2 regions of the Butyrivibrio sp. ob235 genome follow, and region 1 is predicted to be linked to the other one. Evidence: predicted binding sites of a transcription regulator. Region 1 holds the regulator's gene; the other holds the start of a gene.

Region 1 (11,138 bases):
CTGGCTCAATCGAATCGATGACTTCCCTGGTGTATTCCATGCCCTCTGCCATCTCATAGGGAAGAAGCTTCACATCAAGACTCTCAGCATATTTAACTGCTTCCTTGAAGGTCATGGGCGCTTTAACCTCGGGTATAACTCCGCGCTTACTCTGCTTAGCAGCGGCTTCCGATATGGCATTCCATCTCTTAATTTTATTCGCCGCGCGCTTTTCATCGAGCTTCACAACGCTTCTTTTCATGGAAACCGGTATTATCTCAAAAGCACCAAGCTCCACGGCCTTCTGGATTATGAGTTCCATCTTGTCCGCCTTGGGAAGTCCCTGGAACAGATATATCTTAGAAGGAAGCTCTGCGCCGGATTCCTTAATGAAGCGCAGTTCCCCGATAAGTTCGGTGTCGGAGATCGATTCGATGCCGAATCTGTATTCCTTCTGATCGGCGGCGTCCTCATCCATCAGGCTTACCGAGAATTCCTCGCCCGGTTTCATCCTAAGGACATTGACCATATGATTATAGTCATCGCCTGTGATTACTATTCTTTTTTGGTTGTCTATAAGTTGGGTGCTGCTTGTAAAAAAATGGTACATAGGCCCCTCAATTCTTCTTGGAAATCACACTGACCCACTCGCCCTGCTTGCAGACCTCGATAATATCAAGGCCGGCGTCCTCGTGAGCCTTTCTGATAACATCTTCCTTGGCTTCAATGATTCCGGAGGTAATGTAAATGCCGCCGGTTTTCAGAAGGCCGGGAACGATGGGTGTGAGCGGAACAAGAACGTAGGGAAGGATATTGGCTACGACGATGTCATACTTCTCCTTGCCAACCTCTTCCTGAACCTTCTCATCATCTATAATGTTTCCGATTATAAGGTCAAAATCCTTATCTGCGATGTCGTTGTTTTTCTTATTATCATCTACTGCCGGCTCTGAGCAGGGATCAAGGTCTGTTCCGACGCAGTGGCCTGCTCCGAATTTCATTGCAAGAATGGATAGCACTCCGCTTCCGGTTCCGATGTCGAGCACCTCTGCTTCGGGAGTCATATATTTCCTAAGAGCCCTTATGCAAAGCTGAGTGGTCTCGTGCATTCCTGTACCAAACGCGGTTCCGGGATCAATATGAAGTGTGATGTTCGCTTTTTTCTTATCCTCCTCGTCGGGAGTCTCCCAGGAAGGAATTACCAGAACATCATCCACCAGGAACTTATGGAAATACTGCTTCCAGTTGTTAATCCAGTCGATATCCTCAGTCACATCAACGGAAATCGTTCCGTCGCCTATATCGGAAAAGCTTGAAAGCTCATCGAGAACTCCCCTAATCTCCTGCTTTATCTGATCGGGAGTCTTCTTTATTTCAACCTCTTCACCGTTATCATCATACTCGTGGACGGTCAGCATATTGTCGTCGTCGACTTCGAGAAAAAAGTTCAGATATGCAACACCCTCCTCACCCGGAGCTATTACCGCGCAGCTGTCAACACCTGTCTCCTCATCATCCGCATCCTGAAGATCATCCGTAAACATCTGCTCCTTGTCGGCAGCTGTGAGAGGGGCATTATCCTCTATCTGCGCACCTTCAAGACCGATATCCATCATACTGCTGACAATGATATCCTCTGACTCTTCGTTTGTTCTGATTCTAAAACGCATCCACTTCATAGTTTTACTCCGTTTTTCTAATCTATTTTCAGGAAAAGTATATATAAGTACAATAACAGAAATAGCGGGGAGCTTGTACTCCCCGCTCTGTAATTATGTTTTATTTCTTCTTACCGAAAAATCCGCCCTTTTTCTTACCGCCATCATCATTTCCATCCTTATCTCCGGAAATGCTGTCGGCAGCATGCAAGCTGTCTCCGGTCTTCTCATCAAACTGCTTAAGGAGCTCCTTCGCTTCCTTGGAAAGCTTATCCGGAACCTGAACTACAAGAGTAACATAGTGGTCACCTCTTACATCCTTGTTCCTGAGTGTCGGAACACCCTTTCCGCGAAGTCTTACTCTCGTATCTGTCTGAGTACCTGCCTTAACATCATAGAGCACCTTACCGTCAACGGTATCAATAGCAACCGTTCCGCCGAGTGCAGCTATTGCATAAGACATAGGAACTGTTGAGAAAATATCATAATCCTGTCTCTGGAAAATAGGATGATCCTGTACGATAACCTCTACAAGAAGATCTCCTCTCGGTCCGCCGTTTCTGCCGGGCTCACCCTTTTCACGGATACGAACGCTCTGTCCGTTATCAATACCTGCGGGGATTGAAACCTGAATTCTCTTGTTGCTTGCAACATATCCTGTTCCGCCGCAATCGGTACACTTATCCTTAATTACCTTACCGCTTCCGTTACAGTCGGGACATGTCTGAACATTTCTGACTGTGCCGAAGAAGGACTGCTGTGTGAATACAACCTGACCTTTACCACCGCACTTGGGACACATCTGAGCTGTTGTTCCCGGCTTAGCACCGGTTCCCTTACAGGTCGGGCAGGGATCCTTAAGTCTAAGTTCCAGTTCCTTCTCACATCCGAAAACTGCTTCCTCAAAGGTTATACGAACGCTGGCACGAATATTTGCTCCCTTTGCAGGGCCGCTCCTCGCACCCTGGCTCCTTCTGCCACCTCCGAAGAAATCTCCGAATATATCACCGAATATATCGCCAAAGTCTGCTCCACCGAAGTCGAATCCGCCATATCCGCCGGCACCGCCCTCAAATGCAGCGTGACCGAACTGATCATACTGACGTCTCTTCTCAGGATCGCTCAAAACCGCATACGCCTCGGATGCCTCCTTGAACTTGTCTGCTGCAGCTGCATCTCCGGGGTTCATATCCGGATGGTACTTCTTTGCAAGCACACGGTATGCTTTTTTTATTTCATCATCACTGGCTCCCTTGCTAACTCCAAGGACCTCGTAATAATCGCGCTTCTGATCTGCCATGTGTCTCTCCTAATTTACGCTAATTGCCCAATACATCTTATCTGATGTATTGGGCATTAGCAATCATTAAATTATTAAACTTTTATAAACCCCTCATCCGGCGCTTCGCGCCACCTGTCTACGCTCCGCTTCGGTCCGCGCTAAACCGACGTCCCCCGGACGTCGAGCGCCCCCAGGGGGAAGGCTATGGGTTTTAAACTTCCCTATAGTCGCCGTCAACTACGTCGTCTGCATTACCTGCATCTGAGCTCTGAGCTGAGCCGCCCATGCCGCTCATGTCAGGGCCTGCACCCTGAGCACCTGCTGCGCCCTGAGCACTCTCATAAACCTTAGCGAAGAGAGCCTGAGCATCAGTCATGAGTTTCTCCTTCTGGCTCTTGATTGTGTCGATCTCGCTGTCTGTAAGCTCACGATCCTTAGTCTGCTCAAGAGTATCCTTGAGAGCCTTGAGGTCATCCTCTACAGTCTGCTTCTGAGAAGGATCGATCTTGTCGCCAACTTCCTGAATAGCCTTCTCTGTCTGGAATACGAAGGAATCAGCTTCGTTTCTAGCGTCAATGCCTTCCTTACGCTTCTTATCCTGAGCTTCGTACTCAGCAGCTTCCTTGATAGCCTTATCGATATCCTCGTCAGACATGTTGGAGCCAGCTGTGATTGTGATGTGCTGCTCTTTACCTGTTCCAAGATCCTTAGCGGATACGTTAACGATACCGTTTGCATCGATATCAAATGTAACCTCGATCTGCGGAACACCTCTCATTGCCGGAGGGATTCCATCAAGACGGAACTGTCCGAGTGACTTGTTGTCCTTAGCGAACTGTCTCTCACCCTGAAGAACGTTGATATCAACGGCTGTCTGGTTATCAGCTGCAGTTGAGAATACCTGGCTCTTCTTTGTAGGAATAGTTGTGTTACGCTCGATAAGTCTTGTAGCAACACCACCCATTGTCTCGATTGAAAGTGAAAGAGGTGTTACATCAAGAAGAAGGATATCGCCTGCACCTGTATCGCCTGCAAGTTTACCACCCTGGATACCTGCACCTACTGCTACGCACTCATCGGGATTAAGGTTCTTTGACGGCTCATGTCCTGTGAGCTGCTTAACCTTCTCAACTACGCAGGGAACACGTGTTGAACCACCTACAAGGAGAACTTTTCCAAGGTCTGAATAGTTAAGGCCTGCATCCTTCATAGCGTTCTGTACCGGAATAGCACTTCTCTCTACGAGGTCGTGGATAAGCTCCTCGAACTTAGCTCTTGTGAGATCCATATCAAAGTGCTTGGGGCCTTCTGCTGTAGCTGTGATGAAAGGAAGGTTGATGTTGGTTGTTGTGGAAGAAGAAAGTTCCTTCTTAGCCTTCTCAGCTGCTTCCTTAAGTCTCTGCATAGCCATCTTATCGCTTGAAAGGTCTACGCCTTCCTTAGCCTTGAACTCAGATACCATCCAGTCGATGATCTTCTGGTCAAAGTCGTCACCACCGAGGTGTGTGTCACCGTTTGTTGAAAGAACTTCGATAACACCGTCACCTATATCGATGATTGATACGTCGAAGGTACCACCACCAAGGTCGTATACCATGATCTTCTGCTCTTTTTCGTTATCAAGACCGTAAGCAAGAGCTGCTGCTGTAGGCTCGTTGATAATACGCTTTACTTCAAGACCTGCAATCTTACCTGCATCCTTTGTAGCCTGACGCTGTGCGTCATTGAAGTATGCGGGAACTGTGATTACTGCCTCTGTTACTTTTTCGCCGAGATACTGTTCTGCGTCTGCCTTCAGCTTCTGGAGAATCATAGCTGAAATCTGCTGAGGTGAATACTTCTTGCCGTCGATTGTGCGGCCGTTGTCTGTACCCATATCTCTCTTGATTGATGAGATTGTGTTCTCAGCGTTTGTTACTGCCTGACGCTTAGCGGGCTCACCTACGAGACGCTCGCCATTCTTTGTGAAAGCTACAATTGAAGGTGTTGTTCTTGCACCCTCAGCGTTAGCGATAACGGTGGGCTGACCACCTTCCATAACAGCTACGCAGCTGTTGGTTGTTCCTAAATCGATACCTATGATCTTACTCATTTTATTTTCCTCCGTTTAATTTCAAGACCCCTCATCCGGCACTTCGTGCCACCTTCTCCCAAGGGAGAAGGCTTATTTGAGGTGGCATTTCTTGTAAAATTGTTCTATATATTACTTCGCAACGGCAACCATGCTGTGTCTGAGCACTGTGTCGTGATACATATAACCCTTCTGAAGCTCCTGTGCCACGAATCCTTCCTCGACATCTTCGCTCTCAACCTGCATTACAGCGTTGTGGAAATTAGGATCAAATTCCTTTCCAACGGCTTCGATGGGAGTTACACCAAGATCCTCAATCTGCTTCATAAGCTGCTTGTATATCATATTCATTCCGTCTGCAAAAGCGGAATTCTTCTCTTCTTCAGGGACAGCAGCAAGTCCTCTTTCGAAGTTATCTACAACAGGGAGAATTTTCTCAAGTACACTGGATGCTCCCTGGTTGAACATCTGCGCCTTTTCTCTGTCGGTTCTTGTTCTGAAGTTCTCAAACTCAGCAAGCTGGCGCATGTACTTATCCTGCATCTCTTCAAATTTTTCTTTGTAAGGGTTCTTCTTTTCCTTTTTACCGAAAAGACCTTTCTTCTCACCCTCGGCGTTTTCAGTGTTCTCGGCACCTTCTACGCTCTCAGCAGCCTCTGCTACAGCTTCGGCAGCCTCTTCCTCTGCGGCCTCGGCAACCTTGTTTGCTGCATCAGCTACCTTTTTAGCCTTCTCGGCAACTTCCTGCTGAAGTTCCTTTGCAGTTTTCTTACCGGACACTGTATTTGTATCCTTCTTAACTTCCTTACTCACTTAAATACTCCTTATGGTTCTATTCTTTTTTATATAAATCATCCAGAGCTCTCATCATATTCTTAAGTGCTCCGACAACTTTGTCGTAATCCATTCGCTTAGGTCCGATAACTCCTACCGTTCCTCTCATGCCCTCTCCGAGATCGTAGGTCGCTGTTACAACGCTGCAATCCTTCATGGACTGAACCGGAGACTCATTACCGATGTAAACCTGTATACCTGTCTCCTCTGAGGAGGACTGAAGCGCATTCTCAACGATACTTGTAAGATCGCTCTTATCCTCAAAAGTGGTTATGAGGTCACTTGCTCTCTCCTTATCAGCAAGCTCGGGATATCTGAAAATGTTGTTCGCACCGCTGGTGTAAATCTGAAGGTCCTCATCCTCCGTAATGGCATCTCCGGCTGTATCGAGTATCTTGTCGATTATCTCGCTGTGGATACCCGCCTCCTGCTTCATCGCAGTTATAAGTCCGAGGTTAATGTCCTCTACGGAAAGTCCTGCAAGTCTGGTATTAAGCAGGATATTGAGCTTAAGCATATCCGCTTCGGAAAGCTCCTGCTCCACCTCAACCATTCGGTTCTTAATTACGTTTCCTTCTATTACTATAGTGGTAAGAATGTGTTCCTCATCCACTCTGGAAAGCTGTACGAATTTCAGCTTATTCCTTCTGATCATGGGTGCTGAGATCATTGAAGCGTAGTTGGTATCAACCGCCAGGGTCTTGGCAACCTGCTTAAGGAGCTTCTCAAGCTTCTCTTCTTTATCAAGAAGCATCTCCTTCATGTTCTCAACTTCCTGTTCCTTCTCAGCGAGCATCTCATCTACATAAACTCTGTAGCCCTGATCTGACGGAATACGTCCCGCGGAAGTATGAGGCTGCAATATAAGTCCCATCTCCTCAAGATCCGCCATCTCGTTTCTGATGGTAGCCGAACTGAGATTAAGATCCGTGTACTTGGAAATCGTCCTACTGCCCACCGGCTCGCCTGTCTCGAGGTAATTGCGAACAATTGCATGCAGTATTTTCTTTTTTCTGTCATCCAGTTGCATCACAAACCTCCTTTTTGATGTGTTAGCACTCAACGTCATTGAGTGCTAACATCTTCTGAGAATAAATTACCACTATAAATTATTAATGTCAATAAAAAACCCCAAGGATTTCTCCCTGGGGACGAATAATCTACATATATGTGATAAAGTCCCGGCCTGCAGCAAGCAAGCTTGCCAGGCCGGGACCTTCCATCCTTGTTTATCACATCCCAAAATCAGCATGAACCTCGCCGTTAACAACGAAGTATACTCTTTCCTCTTCGGGCTTTACATAAAGCTCAAGAGTCTTGATCTCGGAAACTTTTCTTCCCATATCATACTGCCATACATTCTTGGCATTCTCGATAAAGGTGTCATATGTAACGCTCTTATCAGCATACTGAAGAACGATATTTGTCTTTGTTGCAGGAGCCTTTGCAGCTGTTGTCTTCTTTGCTGCGGGCTTCTTAGCTGCTGTAGCTTTCTTTGCTGCTGTAGCTTTCTTTGCTGCAGGCTTCTTAGCTGCGGGCTTAGCTGCTGCCTTAGTCTCAGTCTTCTTGGCTGCTGCCTTGGTTGCTGTAGCCTTTTTAGCAGGTGCTGCCTTCTTTGCTGCAGGCTTCTTCTCTTCCTTCTTATCAGCTGCCTTGGTCTCAGTCTTCTTAGCTGCTGCCTTAGTTGCTGTAGCCTTCTTTGCTGCGGGCTTCTTTGCTGCTGCCTTCTTTGCTGCAGGCTTCTTAGCTGCTGTAGCCTTCTTCTCCTCAGCCTTAGGTGCCTCTGCCTCAGCAGGCTTTACTTCATCCTTCTTTTCTGCAGCAATTACCGGTTTCTTGATAGTCGCAATCGGCTTTAAAGCTGCTTCTCTCAACTTGTCTTCAGCCATATCTCCCTCTCTTTCCGTAAGGAACGCGTGTTATGCGTTTTTGCAAATTTATCATTACGTTTTTGAGTTTAGTACATATTCTAAAAAAAGTCAACATTTATGCGCTTTTAGACCAGATTCTATTCTTGAAAGCGCCTTTTTAAGCACTTCCATGGAGGACGCAAACGAAATTCTCACGAATCCTGGGGCAAAATAAGCACTTCCGGGCATCATTGCAACACCATATTTTTCCAATAAATATTCGCATAAACGTGTATCGTCATCTATAATTCCGTAACCCTCATATTCTTTTCCGAGAAAAGCACGGATATCGAAGAACGCATAGAAGGCTCCCTGGATCTCATGGCAGATGACACCGGGTATCCCTCGCAGTTTTTCCTGGACAAAATCTCTGCGCTTCTCAAACTCTGATCTCATGAGCTCGACAGAATCCTGGGGCCCACAAAGCGCCTCAACCGCCGCATACTGTGAGATGCTCGGAGGTGTGGTAGTTGTCTGGCTCTGCACCTTCACCGCAGCGCCAATAACATCGGCTCTGCCGCAGACGTACCCAAGTCTCCAGCCAGTCATGGAATAGGTCTTGGAAAAACCGTTAACCACGATGGTTCTGTCCTTCATCCCTTCAAACGCAGAAATGCTTTTGTGGCGATTCTCACCGTATATTATTTTTTCATAAATTTCATCGGAAATAACAAAGATATCCCTGCTGATTGCAAGGTCAGAGAGCCCCTTCAGCTCATCCTCGCCGTAAACCTTGCCGGTGGGATTGTCCGGGGTACATATTATAACAGCCTTGGTGTGCTCATTTATCGCACTCTCAATGGCTTCAAGATCAAGAGAAAAATCGTCCTTCCTCTTCACAAGAACGGGCTTTGCGCCCGCAAGAGCTACCATATCGGGATAGCTGACATAGCACGGAATGGGGATTATGACTTCATCACCCTCGCCCGCAACAGCGCACAGCGCACCAAACAGCGCCTGCTTCGCACCGACGGTCACCGCCACCTCATTCATCTCATAGGTGACGCCGTTGTCCTTTTTCATCTTCTCGATTATCGCCTCCCGAAGCGGTGCGATACCGTTTCCGGTGGTGTATTTGGTGAAATTCTCATTGATTGCCCGTATTCCCGCTTCTTTGATATTGTCCGGCGTGGGGAAATCGGGCTCGCCCACATTGAGAGAAACTATGTCCTCTCCCTTCCGCCTAAGCTCCTCCACCTTTCCGAAGAGAGCCGTGGTCGGGGACATTTTTACCGCCGCCATTCTGGTAGATAATGTTGTGCTCATACTTTTTTCATACTCCTCATCCGTCAGCTTCGCTGACACCTTCTCCATAAATGGAGAAGGCATAACTACTTGTTACTTTATAAGCATCCTTCTAATTTTATGGTACGCCTTCCTGATGAACCTTCCCACCGTAATATCCAGCTTATGATACAGCCTTGAAAAAGCTGTAATGGGTGGCATTACCAGATAATCATACTCTCCTATATGCTTAAGAAGGTACTCCGGATAACTTCCGTCGACCTCCGTACGCTCAAATCTCGCATCCCTTCCGAAGATGTCTCTGCCAAGAACCAGATTATCCATAGTCTCCGCCAGGATCTCGCGGTCGTTGTACTCCTGGTGCGCAGCCGCTTTTACCTTGACGCCGATTCTCTCTACGGGGTTGGTCTCGTGCCTTCCGCCCATGTAGCCGAAATGCCAGCCGCCGTCAGCGACTCTGACAGACCTTTTATCGCAGGGTGACACCAGATCGCGTAGCCTTACGATTCCCTCGCGCGGAATATTATCTATGGAAGTAATCTTTGTTCCAAGCCACTTCCTGTCGCTCTCCGCAACCTCCGGGAACTCTCCGGTAATCGAGAGCAGCTTTCCTGACTTTTCTTCCATATTGAGGAACACATAAAAATTCCTCTGCGCCAGGTGGTAGACCTTCGTCTTATCAAAATTCTCTATGATTTTCGTAAGAACCTTTGGATTTGGAATCTCATCCACATCGCCGAAAAGAATTATGTCGTCGCTTGTCGCGCCGACTTTCTTCAGACCCTCTATCAGACGGTTTTTCTGAAAATAATCCCTCTCGTGGGTCAACGCATCCACCGGCGAATCGGTGACCACCACATACTCTATGCAGTCCAGATAATCCTTGAAAAGATCCCTGTTCTTTTCAAAGCAAAGCTCCTTCTCTTCACCCGAGAAGGTCATTGTTGACTCTTCTATAATGAACTTATCCACATAGGGACTAAGGATTCCTAACCTCAGCCTCAGGATGTCCACTTCATTAAAAAATGGAATGCAATCATATACCATTTTTTCTGATCCTCGCTTTAATCCGGGATTTCAGGCGCGTCTTCCTGCTAAGAAGCATCAGCCGCAAAACCGGCATACCCGCCACCTGATACCTGTAAACATACGCATCCTCCTCGGATGCCCAGGACGGAAGCTTGCCCTTCCCATACTCTTTATAAAAATCGGAACCCATCATCTCCTTCATCTTCCGCTTGATCTCGGAAAAAGGAAGGTCCGAATAGATAAGCTTTTTCATGCCTATCGTGCAGGTCAGGGTCTTGCGCTCGTTTATAACCTCAGTAAAACCACCCTTTGCCCACTTTTTCGCATAATCGTCCAGAACCTCGAAGGCCTTCTCCTGGTTCTCCATAAAGTTTTCATGATAACCGCCCGTAAGCCCCTCTTCGTTTATTCTGTAAAAATACAGTATCCTGTCGAGATATGCAATGCTTTTTGCTTTATCAATTATTTCAGCGGTCTGCAGAAGGTCCTCTCCGTAATTGAGCTTCCTGTTCACCGTCTCCTCGATGCGGCCCGCAAGCTCCTTCCCTATGCACTTGTTCCACATGGCATTTAGCATATCACCGGAGCACATTATTTCATAGAACTTCTTCTTGCCGTCGCCCGAATAAATCTTGCCCTCTTTAAAGGGAAAAGGAAACATCTTCGACTCGGGAGTGCTCATCTCTGCAGCATTATACAGTATTATCTCAGGCCTCTTACCTTTTCTTTCATATTTAGAAGCCGCTTTCTGAAGCTCAGTGAATATCCCCGGAGCCACGGCGTCATCAGCATCCATGAAAACAAGATAATCTCCCGAAGCTCTCTTTATCCCCTCCTGCCTCGCATCGTAGGCGGACGCAGGGCCCATATGCACCGTCTTTACAAACGGAAAACGGTTTGCAAGTTCGCCGCATATATAGCCGCTTCTGTCTGTGGAGCCGTTTTCAATAAGAAGAACCTCGATACAGTTCTCCATCCCCTCAGCAGCCTTTACTATAGAAGATGTCGCTTCACTTATGTACTTTTCAGCATTGTGAACAGGCACTATTACCGAAAACTTCATGTTATATTGTGCTCCCTCTTCCACTTTTCACTTCTTCTCCAGAACAGCAAGGGCCTTACGGCCATCT
Region 2 (11,138 bases), on a different contig from region 1:
TTATCGAAGATATTTTCTTATAGTCTTCAGGCTTTAAAGCACGTTTCATAAGAGAATCCACTATTGACTGAACTATATCAAAGTCTTCTTCTATAGCAAACTCTCTTATTGCCATAAGTGCATCCTGGACCTCCTCATCAGATATTTCTTCCTTCTCCTCCTCTTTTGTCCGATCCAAAAGTGCTTTCTCATGCCTTCTGCATTCTTCAATAAAAGCGATATGATTATTCTTTATAAACTCAATGTTATTTTCATTCGCTGCGTTTTCCATCTCTAAGGCCTTAGCTGATAAAGTCATACATCCTATTATTCTGGATGTACTTTTAAGCCCGTGGGCTTTAATCGTATAATTCTCTATGTCACCTTCTGCAAAACACTTTTCAAGTATTTCAATATTATTCGAAATATGTCTTATAAAAATATCGATTGATGAAAGATATGCCTCGGCAGAAGCACAGTTTTTTATCCCCTCCCGGGCATCGATCAGCGGTTCTTCAATTATCCATTCGGGAAGTTTTTCAAGTTCCCGGTCTATAAATTCATTGTCCTTTGGATCTGTTTTTGAAATATCTGCATTATCATTATCTGAGACTGTTTTACCGGCTGCATTGTCAAAAACTCTGTTTACTCTTGAAAGAAGTTCATCGGCCCTGACCGGTTTTTTAATATAATCGGCCGCGCCCATTTCAAGTCCTTTATTCTCGCTCTCTTTACTGTCATCGGAAGTAAGAAAAATAAATGGAACATTCACTCCTGCCTTGGACTTTATCAGTCTCTGCAATTCATAGCCTGACATAGAAGGCATCTTAATATCCGAGATAACCATATCCGGAAGGCTTCTTACGAACAGTTCAACAGCAGCTTCTCCGGAATCAACCAGGATAGTCTCATAATCATTCTTAAGTGCACGATCCGCTATCTTCAGCATCATAAGTTCATCATCAACTATCAGTATCTTCTTCACTTCGAACCTCCAAGTTTGCTCTCACCAAGACACCATCGTCTAACTGAGCTTACAGGAAAATCATTTTTCCGCGGATGTCCCCACTGTGTACATAGAATCCCTACATTATAAATATTTTAGCTTTATATGAACAAAAAAACTATTAACTGCATATTAAATATGTACCAATATAATGAATTTGCTGTAAATCAAAAAGGAAGACAATCTATTTCGAATAAATCGATAGACTGTCTTCCTATTTTTTTAGATAATGCGATCTATATCTAATTTATCATTATGGTTGATTCATCCTTATGGATTACATCATTCCCATTCCTGCACCGCCTGCAGGCATCGGAGGTACGGGCTCCTTGATTGTAGCAACAGCTGCCTCAGTTGTAAGGAAGCTTGATGCAACAGATGTAGCATTCTGAAGGGCACTTCTTGTAACCTTTGCAGGGTCAATGATACCATCCTTGATCATATCAACGTACTCCTCTGAGTATGCGTTAAATCCAATTCCCTTCTTGGACTCCTTAACCTTGTTAACAATTACAGATCCGTCAAGACCGGCATTGTTTGCAATATGGTAAAGAGGAGCTTCGAGTGCCTTAAGAACTACCTTAGCACCTGTCTTCTCATCACCCTCAAGTGAAGCTGCTACCTTCTCAACATCCTTGCAAGCATGAATGTATGCACTACCACCACCAAAGATGATACCTTCCTCAACAGCTGCTCTTGTAGCATTGAGAGCATCCTCCATACGATACTTAGCTTCCTTCATCTCTGTCTCTGTAGCAGCACCTACTCTGATAACTGCAACACCGCCGGCGAGCTTAGCAAGTCTCTCCTGAAGTTTCTCCCTATCAAAATCAGAAGTTGTGTCATCAATCTGCTTCTTGATCTGAGCAACTCTTGCCTGAATGTCGCCCTTATTGCCAAGGCCATCAACGATTGTTGTCTTCTCCTTCTCAACCTTGATGCTCTTAGCACGACCAAGATCATCCATTGTAGTATCCTTAAGCTCAAGACCAAGGTCAGAGCTGATAACCTTACCACCTGTAAGAATAGCGATATCCTCAAGCATAGCCTTTCTTCTGTCACCATAGCCGGGAGCCTTAACAGCAACTACATTGAAGGTTCCGCGGAGCTTGTTAACGATAAGAGTTGTAAGAGCCTCACCGTCAACGTCCTCAGCGATGATAAGAAGCTTAGAACCTGTCTTAACAATCTGCTCAAGAAGAGGAAGAATATCCTGGATATTGGAAATCTTCTTATCTGTGATGAGTATGAAAGGATCATCAAGGTTAGCTTCCATCTTGTCCATATCTGTAGCCATGTAAGCTGAGATATAACCACGATCAAACTGCATACCTTCTACAAGATCAAGCTCTGTGAGCATTGTCTTGGATTCCTCAATTGTGATAACGCCATCATTGGAAACCTTCTCCATAGCGTCAGCGATCATCTGACCAACTTCATCATCACCTGATGAAACAGCGGCAACTCTCATGATCTGATCCTTGCCCTTAACCTTTGTAGCCATCTTGCTGATAGAAGCTACTGCTGCATCTGTAGCCTTCTTCATGCCCTTTCTAAGAACAATAGGGTTAGCTCCTGCTGCAAGGTTCTTAACACCTTCATTGATCATAGCCTGTGCAAGTACTGTAGCTGTTGTTGTACCGTCACCTGCTACATCGTTAGTCTTTGTAGCAACTTCCTTAACAAGCTGAGCGCCCATGTTCTCATAAGCATCCTCAAGCTCGATCTCTTTTGCGATTGTAACACCGTCGTTTGTGATTGTGGGTGCACCATAGCTCTTATCAAGAACTACATTTCTTCCCTTAGGTCCGATTGTTACTCTTACTGTATCTGCAAGCTTATTAACGCCTTCTACCATAGCTGTGCGGGCGTCAGCACCGTACTTAATTGTCTTTGCCATTTTTATATGCCTCCGTATATTGTTTTTCCCCTCATCCGCCCTTCGGGCACCTTCTCCCCAAGGAGAAGGCATAGATGAGATAATTACTTAATGATAGCGAGTATATCGTTCTGCTTAACAATGATGTAGGTAACGTCGTCGAGCTTAACCTCTGTTCCTGCATACTTGGAATAGATAACGTTGTCACCCTTCTTTACCTGCATCTTCACTTCCTTACCATCAACGACTCCGCCGGGGCCTACAGCGATAACCTCTGCCTGCTGCGGCTTCTCCTTCTCTGCACCGGGAAGTACGATTCCTGACTTAGTTGTCTCCTCAGCTTCAAGCGCCTTAAGTACGACTCTGTCTGCAAGTGGTTCTAACTTCATTTTTTTGCCTCCTTATATCTTCAACATATTATTGACTTTTTATTGTTAGCACTCATATGATACGAGTGCTAATCACCAAGAAATATATTACCACACACGATAAAAAATGCAATACCCACATGTGAATATTTGCAGAAATGCAAAGAAATAGTGTTTTAATTATTATGCTTTGGGCGCGGGATATCCTTGCCCGACAAATCCACATAGTTTTCCTTAAGAGCCTCTGCCCAGTACTGCTCAGGTATTGCCGGCCATCTTACCATTCCCCTGTCCTCCTCACAAAGCTTCATCGCCTGTAGAAGAATGGATTCGCTTAGATCCACACCGGTTCTGATTGTATGCATAGTTATTGCCGCCCATGCAGGTGCATATTCCATAAGACCGCTTGACTGAAATTCCTTAAGGATTTCATGCCTGTCATATTTTACCTGTACCATTTCTTCCTCCCAACCGGTCTTACCGCTGTGGATAATGGCGAACTCAGCATAGCAGTTCTTATTTCTGGGAAGTCCCATAGCTCCGGGATTCACCGCTCTTTTTTCTCTGTATAAAAAGCACTCCTGTACATGAGTATGTGCATGCAGGAGCATGTTTGTTTTTATTTTATTAAGTGTGCGCTTGGTGTTTCTCTTATCCCCGAATAGAAGTTCCGACGCATTTGACGGTGATCCGTGACAATATTCAAAGCCTGCCGAACCTTTCGGATTCCATATTCCGTAAATCGGAAGTTCCTCAAACAGATTAAAATCCTTCTCTGTCAATTGCTCATATGTATAAAGAAGAGCGCCGCTTCCTGAGCCTTTCATCCAACCGTTCTCACCGGATTTTCTGTAATTCAGCATGCTTTCCTCGCGATTTCCGCGAACAGTATAGCACGTGAAATACTGTCTGAGCACATATATGAGATCCATTGTCTTTCTTACGCCCGGGCAATCCGAAATATAATCTCCAAGTAAAATGTAATTAGTTATCCCCTTCCCCATGCAATAATCTATACAGGCCTGAAGGGCTGAGTGATTTCCATGAATATCACCGAATACTGCAATATCCAATAGTTTCTCCAATCTATTCTCAAGTTTTTTATATTTTTATAATAAGTAGTTAATAGTCAAAAAATAACCTCTGTGCGAAAATATATTCATAAGTTGGTTCAATAATCGCATCTTCGAATGGAGGTTAATTATGGCAGACAATCGTGAAGATTTAATCCGTTCTCTGGCAGGTGTCATGGGCATGAGTGGAGAAGCAAAGAAGAAAGATTCTCACTTTGACCCCTCAACCGGTACACTTTATTGCGGGAGTAAAGTCTTTTCGCAAAGTGATATTGCCGAGGCAAAGAAATTCTGTGAAACCAACATGAAAAAGATGGCTGATATAGGCGACAATGCCGCAATGTATTATGAAATTGCTGCATCTGCCGTTGAACTTCTTGAGCAGGACAGTGTTAAAAACGGCGGAAAAGTTGTTGTGAAGGAGACGTGAGGAATTGTTCACCTTCCCCCAATAGGGGGAAGGCATTTTTATTTAATCAATTCTCAGTATTAATGTAAGGATATTCTTAGCTGCCTTGTTTAGTTCATCTCGTGTGATGGCGCCTTTTTCAAGAGCAGCTATTATTCTGTCGGGATATCCGCATCCCATCTTCATATCATTTCCGGCCTTACATTCTTTATAATTCTCGCCATGGGTCCACCAGTCGGTAGTAACCATGCCATCAAAGCCCCATTCTCCGCGAAGAATTCCGTTTATCATATCCTCGTTTTCCGAAGCTCGTCTTCCATTTATGATATTGTAGGATGTCATTATACTCCAGGGATGAGCCTCTTTTACCACAATTTCAAAACCCTTTAAGTAAATCTCACGGATTGCCCTCTCAGATGCTCTTGAATCACTGTCCTTTCTATTGGTCTCTTTATTATTCAGAGCAAAATGCTTTATTGTTGCAGCAATATGGTTACTCTGAATTCCACGTACCATTCCGGCAGCCATCTTTCCGGTTAGGAGTGGATCTTCTGAATAATACTCAAAGTTTCTGCCACAAAGAGGCGATCTGTGAATATTCATTGCAGGTGTCAGCCATACTCCGATGTTATTCTCCTTAACCTCTTCTCCTCCGGCAATTCCAACCATAGTTGCCACTTCCGGATCCCAGGTACATGCAAGCAGTGTTGCACATGGGAAAGCTGTTGTCTTAACACCAACATGAGGCTGAATTCTTAGGCCGGCAGGTCCATCAGCTGTCATAACATTAGGAATACCAAATTCATTATTATTTCCGTATCCAAAGGTATTGGCCACACCAGTATTTGGCTGTCCTCCTACAAGCCATGCCAGATCTTCATCCGATAATCCTTCTATGAATTTATCAATAGAAATTTTCCCTGTGAAAACATCAATAAGCTGAGGCTTGTCTGCAGGCTTATAACGATTCACAGACTTTTCAGGTCGAATTGCAGGTGACATACCTTCCAATTCATCTTCGGAAAGAGGTGTAAGCTCATTCTCATTATATTTAGAAGCATCTCCCTGCTCTAACATTTCATATGTACCGTCCGCAAGAAGTCTCTTCTTTAAAGCAACAGGAGCCATCTTCTGGGTGAGCTGGCACACAATCTTATTATCATCAAGGACATATTCCTGCTCAGCAGATCTTGCATTTCTTACATCTGTCCCTACAAAAAATTTATATCTTCCCTTTTCAAGGACGTAAGCAGACTTCTGAATCTTTCCAAGGTCATCATAGGATGCAAAAACATCAACAGGAAATTCAACTACTACCCTCTGTGTCTGTCCGGGCTCAAGTAAAGCAGTCTTTTTAAAACCTACAAGTGTTTTCTCAGGTTTTCCGAGCTTGCCCTGCGGCGACGAAACATAGATCTGAACCACTTCTTTTCCTGCATATTGACCATTGTTTGTCACATTTGCCTTCACAGTGATTATGCCGTCGTCTTCTCTTATTTTGACGCGGCTTACGCTAAAGTCTGTGTATGAAAGACCATATCCGAAGGGATATATTACCTTATCGGATGCATCCTTGATTGTCTCAAAATATCTATAGCCTACATAGATATCCTCTTCGTATTCAACATAATCATCAGAATCATGGAAATGTTCTGTTCCCGGATAATCAGAGAGGTTCCTCGCAAAGGTATCCGCCAGTTTACCACTGGGATTCCCAAGTCCACATAAAAGCTCAGCTGTAGCAAGGCCGCCTTCCATGCCGCCCTGCCATGCGATAAGAGCAGCGTCTATGTCCTTGCTGTCTTTAATCCATGAAACATCAAACATGCCGCCGATATTCAATACTATAACAGTTTTCTCGAAAGCCTTACTTACAGAATTGATTAACTCCTCTTCAGCCTTTGAAAGATAAAAGTCACCTCTTTCAAAAATGCCATTGGTCATATCTATAAGGGGCTGATCCACTCCCTTAAAAGTGCGATCGATTACCTTATCACTCTTTCTGTCCCAACCTTCACCCGAATATCTGCTGATTGAAATAATTGCAGTATCAGTAAACGCTTTTGCCTTAGTCAGAATATCCTCAGGAAGCGCGGGCTCTGCTATAAGTCCCGGCATCTTGCCTTCCTTATATAATCCTTTTACATAATCCTCATAGAAATCAATAGAATCTTCAAAAAGAGAAACCCTTGCTCCAAGTTTCTTAAATCCCTCAGCGAGGTTTGTAACGTAGGGAACGGTAACATCACCTGATCCGCCGCCTCCCTTTACATAATCTATCGTTGCTTTTCCAAAAAGAGCGACCTTTTGTCCTCTTGCAAGAGGCAGGATGCTCTTTTCATTTTTTAAAAGAACCATACCTTCTTTTGCAGCATTCTTAGAAATCTCTATATGCTCAGCAGAAGCAGTAACCTTATTTCCATCCTCTCCTAAAGGAAGATTTGGATGATACATTATTCTGGACCATTTTCCCATTGCATAACCTCCATAAGCTTTTCATAAAAAGTATATATGCAATTATTATAGCTGTATTTCATGTATGTTTAAATACACATTTACACCTAAAAAAAAGATTCCCCTCTTGCATTAAACAAAAGGGGAATCTCTTATATTTTACTCATTCACACCGAACAAGTTTTAAGCCTTAGGCAAAAATTACTTGTTTGCGATAGCTGCCTGAGCTGCTGCAAGTCTTGCAACAGGTACACGGAAAGGTGAGCATGAAACATAGTCAAGGCCAATCTTGTGGCAGAACTCAACTGATGAAGGATCTCCACCGTGCTCTCCGCAGATACCAACGTGAAGCTTAGGATTAACGGGCTTACCAAGCTTAAGTGACATATCCATAAGCTTACCAACACCTGTCTGATCAAGCTTAGCGAAAGGATCGTTCTCGAAGATCTTCTCATCATAGTAAGCGTTAAGGAACTTACCAGCGTCATCACGAGAGAATCCAAATGTCATCTGTGTAAGGTCGTTTGTACCGAAGCAGAAGAAATCAGCCTCTGCAGCGATCTCGTCAGCTGTAAGAGCAGCTCTCGGGATCTCGATCATTGTACCAACCTCATACTCAAGCTTAGCGCCTGCAGCTGCGATCTCAGCATCAGCTGTCTCTACAACTACCTTCTTAACGAACTTAAGCTCTTTAACTTCACATACAAGAGGAATCATGATCTCAGGCTTAACGTTCCAATCAGCATGCTCCTTCTGAACCTCAAGAGCAGCACGGATAACAGCCTTAGTCTGCATCTTAGCAATTTCAGGATATGTAACTGCAAGACGGCATCCTCTGTGACCCATCATAGGGTTGAACTCGTGAAGAGAAGCGATGATAGCCTTGATCTCCTCTACGCTCTTACCCTGAGCATCTGCAAGCTTCTTAATGTCTTCCTCTGTTGTAGGAACGAACTCATGAAGCGGAGGATCAAGGAATCTGATTGTTACAGGGCAGCCCTCAAGTGCCTCATAAAGAGCCTTGAAGTCTTTCTGCTGATAAGGAAGAATCTTCTCAAGAGCAGCTTCTCTCTCCTCAGCTGTGTCAGAGCAGATCATCTCACGGAATGCAGCAATTCTGTCTTCCTCGAAGAACATGTGCTCTGTACGGCAAAGGCCGATACCCTCAGCACCAAGCTCACGAGCCTTCTTAGCATCAGCGGGTGTATCAGCGTTTGTACGAACCTTAAGCTTTCTGAACTGATCAGCCCAATCCATGATACGGCCGAACTCACCAGCGATCTGAGCGTCTACAGTCTTGATAACGCCATCATAGATGTTACCTGTTGTACCGTCGATAGAGATGAAGTCTCCCTCGTGGAACTCTTTACCAGCAAGTGTGAACTTCTTGTTCTCCTCGTCCATGTTGATGTCGCCACATCCGGAAACGCAGCACTCACCCATACCACGAGCAACAACGGCAGCGTGTGATGTCATACCACCACGAACTGTAAGGATACCCTGAGCAGCCTTCATACCTGTGATATCTTCAGGTGATGTCTCAAGACGAACAAGGATAACCTTCTCACCTCTCTCAGCCCATGCTACAGCATCATCAGCTGTGAATACAACCTTACCGCAAGCAGCTCCGGGTGAAGCACCAAGACCCTTACCCATAGGAGTAGCAGCCTTAAGAGCAGCAGCGTCAAACTGAGGATGAAGAAGTGTATCAAGGTTACGAGGATCGATCATTGCTACAGCTTCTTCAGGAGTCTTGTGTCCCTCATCAACAAGGTCACAAGCGATCTTAAGAGCAGCAGGAGCTGTTCTCTTACCGTTACGGCACTGAAGCATATAGAGTTTCTTGTTCTCAACAGTGAACTCCATATCCTGCATGTCGTGATAGTGGTTCTCAAGTGTATCACAAACCTTGATGAACTCAGCGTATGCTTCAGGGAATTCCTTCTCCATCTGAGCGATCGGCATAGGTGTACGAACACCGGCAACTACGTCCTCACCCTGAGCGTTGATAAGGAACTCACCCATAAGCTTATTCTCACCTGTTGCAGGGTCACGTGTGAATGCAACACCTGTACCAGACTCATTATTAAGGTTACCGAATACCATAGGCATTACGTTAACAGCTGTTCCCCAAGAATAAGGGATATCGTTGTCACGACGGTAAACGTTTGCACGAGGGTTATCCCATGAACGGAATACAGCCTCGATAGCGAGCTTAAGCTGCTCTACAGGATCTGAAGGGAAATCAGAACCGAGCTGGTTCTTGTACTCAGCCTTGAACTGCTCAGCAAGCTCCTTAAGATCAGCTGCTGTAAGATCTACGTCAAACTTAACACCCTTCTGCTCCTTCATCTTGTCGATGAGCTGCTCGAAGTACTTCTTACCTACTTCCATAACAACGTCTGAGAACATCTGGATGAAACGACGATATGAATCATATACGAAACGCTCGAATGCAGGATCAGGATTGCCCTTGATCATTGCAGCAACAACCTCGTCATTAAGACCAAGGTTAAGAATTGTATCCATCATACCAGGCATAGATGCACGAGCACCTGAACGAACAGATACAAGAAGAGGATTGTTAAGATCACCAAACTTCTTGCCGTTGATCTCTTCCATCTTCTTAACGCCTTCCATAGCCTGAGCCATGATCTCGTCGTTAATCTTACGTCCGTCCTCGTAGTACTGTGTGCAGGCCTCAGTTGTGATTGTGAAACCCTGTGGTACCGGAAGACCAATGCTTGTCATCTCAGCAAGGTTAGCACCCTTACCACCGAGAAGGTTACGCATTGTCATGTCACCTTCGCTAAACATATAAACCCACTTGTTTGCCATGTTCACTACCTTTCTTACCGATTATTCGATTCGGTAAAACCCTTTCCATTTATGTTACATTTTTATAATTAACTATGTCGAACATAGTAATTACCAATTGATCATGAAGGAATGAATCCCTCAAAAATAAAGATATCAAAGAAGTCTCGGTTCCTATCCAGTTCTTCCTGGCTCTTTATCGTCCAGGCTGCCGCTGTATTCTTATATAGTCCGCGGCAAAGCTTCCTTGATAAGTTACGTTGATATTTGTGATTATATGCCACAAAATCAGGTCTTGTAAGAAAATTAAATATGAGGAATGCGAGTGCATAATACAAAGGTGTATGCCATAATTTCTCAGGTTCTCTGAAAAATTCCTCTGAAAGCTGTCCTCTGAAAATATCTTTGTGATGACGCTTAAACCAGTATAATCCAAGCGGATTAAACGACTCTATGCAATACACTCCGGTATAGCCGCGAAGAATCTTATCCACTACCGCACATACCGAAACATCAAACAGTTCTATCTTGAGCTCAATGATAAGCGGAATCTTGCCATCCACAAGTTTAAGAAAGTCTTCAAACTTCGGAATCTTCTCATCAGATTCAAGCAAATGAAACTGCTGCAGTTCTTCATAGGTGTAATCTATCACCTTACCTGCTACCCCAAGGCTACCGTCCTCATTCCTTACGGCATCCTCAGGTACATGTCCCTCTTCATATCTGGCTACTCTGGCCAATGTAAAATCATGGAAAACTACGGGAACCCCATCCCTAGTGAGCTGAACGTCAAGCTCTATTCCATACCCCGCATCGACAGCCTTTTTAAAAGCAGCCATTGAATTCTCAGGTGCTTCTGTATTATTGTCGTGCAATCCTCTGTGTGCGTACAAGTTCTGTTTGAGAAGTTTCTCTGCTGACGGTCTTCCAATCATCCTTGGCATGATCGCCAAAAGGTAAAGAACTACCAAAACTACTATTATAATCAGAAGAGTTTTCAACATATTACATAACTTCCTTCAAACCCTTATTTAAAACGCCTAGGATATTTTAATATCTAACTTAAAATTTGACAAGTACAAAAAAAACGAATGTCAAGACTTTTTTTACAAAAATCTTGACATTTTTGATAATAATCACTATAAAAAGCTTA

What was found. Region 1 encodes HrcA, which represses chaperone genes, less so after heat shock. Its sites were predicted from a motif close to TGTTAGCACTCNNNNNNNNNGAGTGCTAACA; they were not measured.
Region 2: BMW61_RS05905 (co-chaperone GroES) is a predicted target of HrcA. The motif match lies at 3,297-3,327, and genes of this name have one in related genera.

The regions. Positions count from the first base shown of each region.
Region 1 covers NZ_FOBE01000003.1:32,898-44,035, reverse strand. Annotated here, with positions in the region: gene BMW61_RS04360 (RsmE family RNA methyltransferase) at 1-589, opposite strand, end outside; gene BMW61_RS04355 (50S ribosomal protein L11 methyltransferase) at 597-1,658, opposite strand; gene dnaJ (molecular chaperone DnaJ) at 1,759-2,937, opposite strand; gene dnaK (molecular chaperone DnaK) at 3,131-5,011, opposite strand; gene grpE (nucleotide exchange factor GrpE) at 5,123-5,803, opposite strand; gene hrcA (heat-inducible transcriptional repressor HrcA) at 5,823-6,854, opposite strand; gene BMW61_RS21800 (DUF6465 family protein) at 7,057-7,713, opposite strand; gene BMW61_RS04325 (pyridoxal phosphate-dependent aminotransferase) at 7,804-9,000, opposite strand; gene BMW61_RS04320 (glycosyltransferase family 17 protein) at 9,073-10,026, opposite strand; gene BMW61_RS04315 (glycosyltransferase family 2 protein) at 10,016-11,071, opposite strand; gene BMW61_RS04310 (DUF5672 family protein) at 11,068-11,138, opposite strand, start outside.
Region 2 covers NZ_FOBE01000005.1:17,631-28,768, forward strand. Annotated here, with positions in the region: gene BMW61_RS05895 (response regulator transcription factor) at 1-964, opposite strand, end outside; gene groL (chaperonin GroEL) at 1,263-2,885, opposite strand; gene BMW61_RS05905 (co-chaperone GroES) at 2,969-3,253, opposite strand; gene BMW61_RS05910 (metallophosphoesterase family protein) at 3,409-4,305, opposite strand; gene BMW61_RS05915 (hypothetical protein) at 4,436-4,735, shown strand; gene BMW61_RS05920 (glycoside hydrolase family 3 protein) at 4,778-7,189, opposite strand; gene ppdK (pyruvate, phosphate dikinase) at 7,370-10,006, opposite strand; gene BMW61_RS05930 (glycerophosphodiester phosphodiesterase family protein) at 10,108-10,989, opposite strand.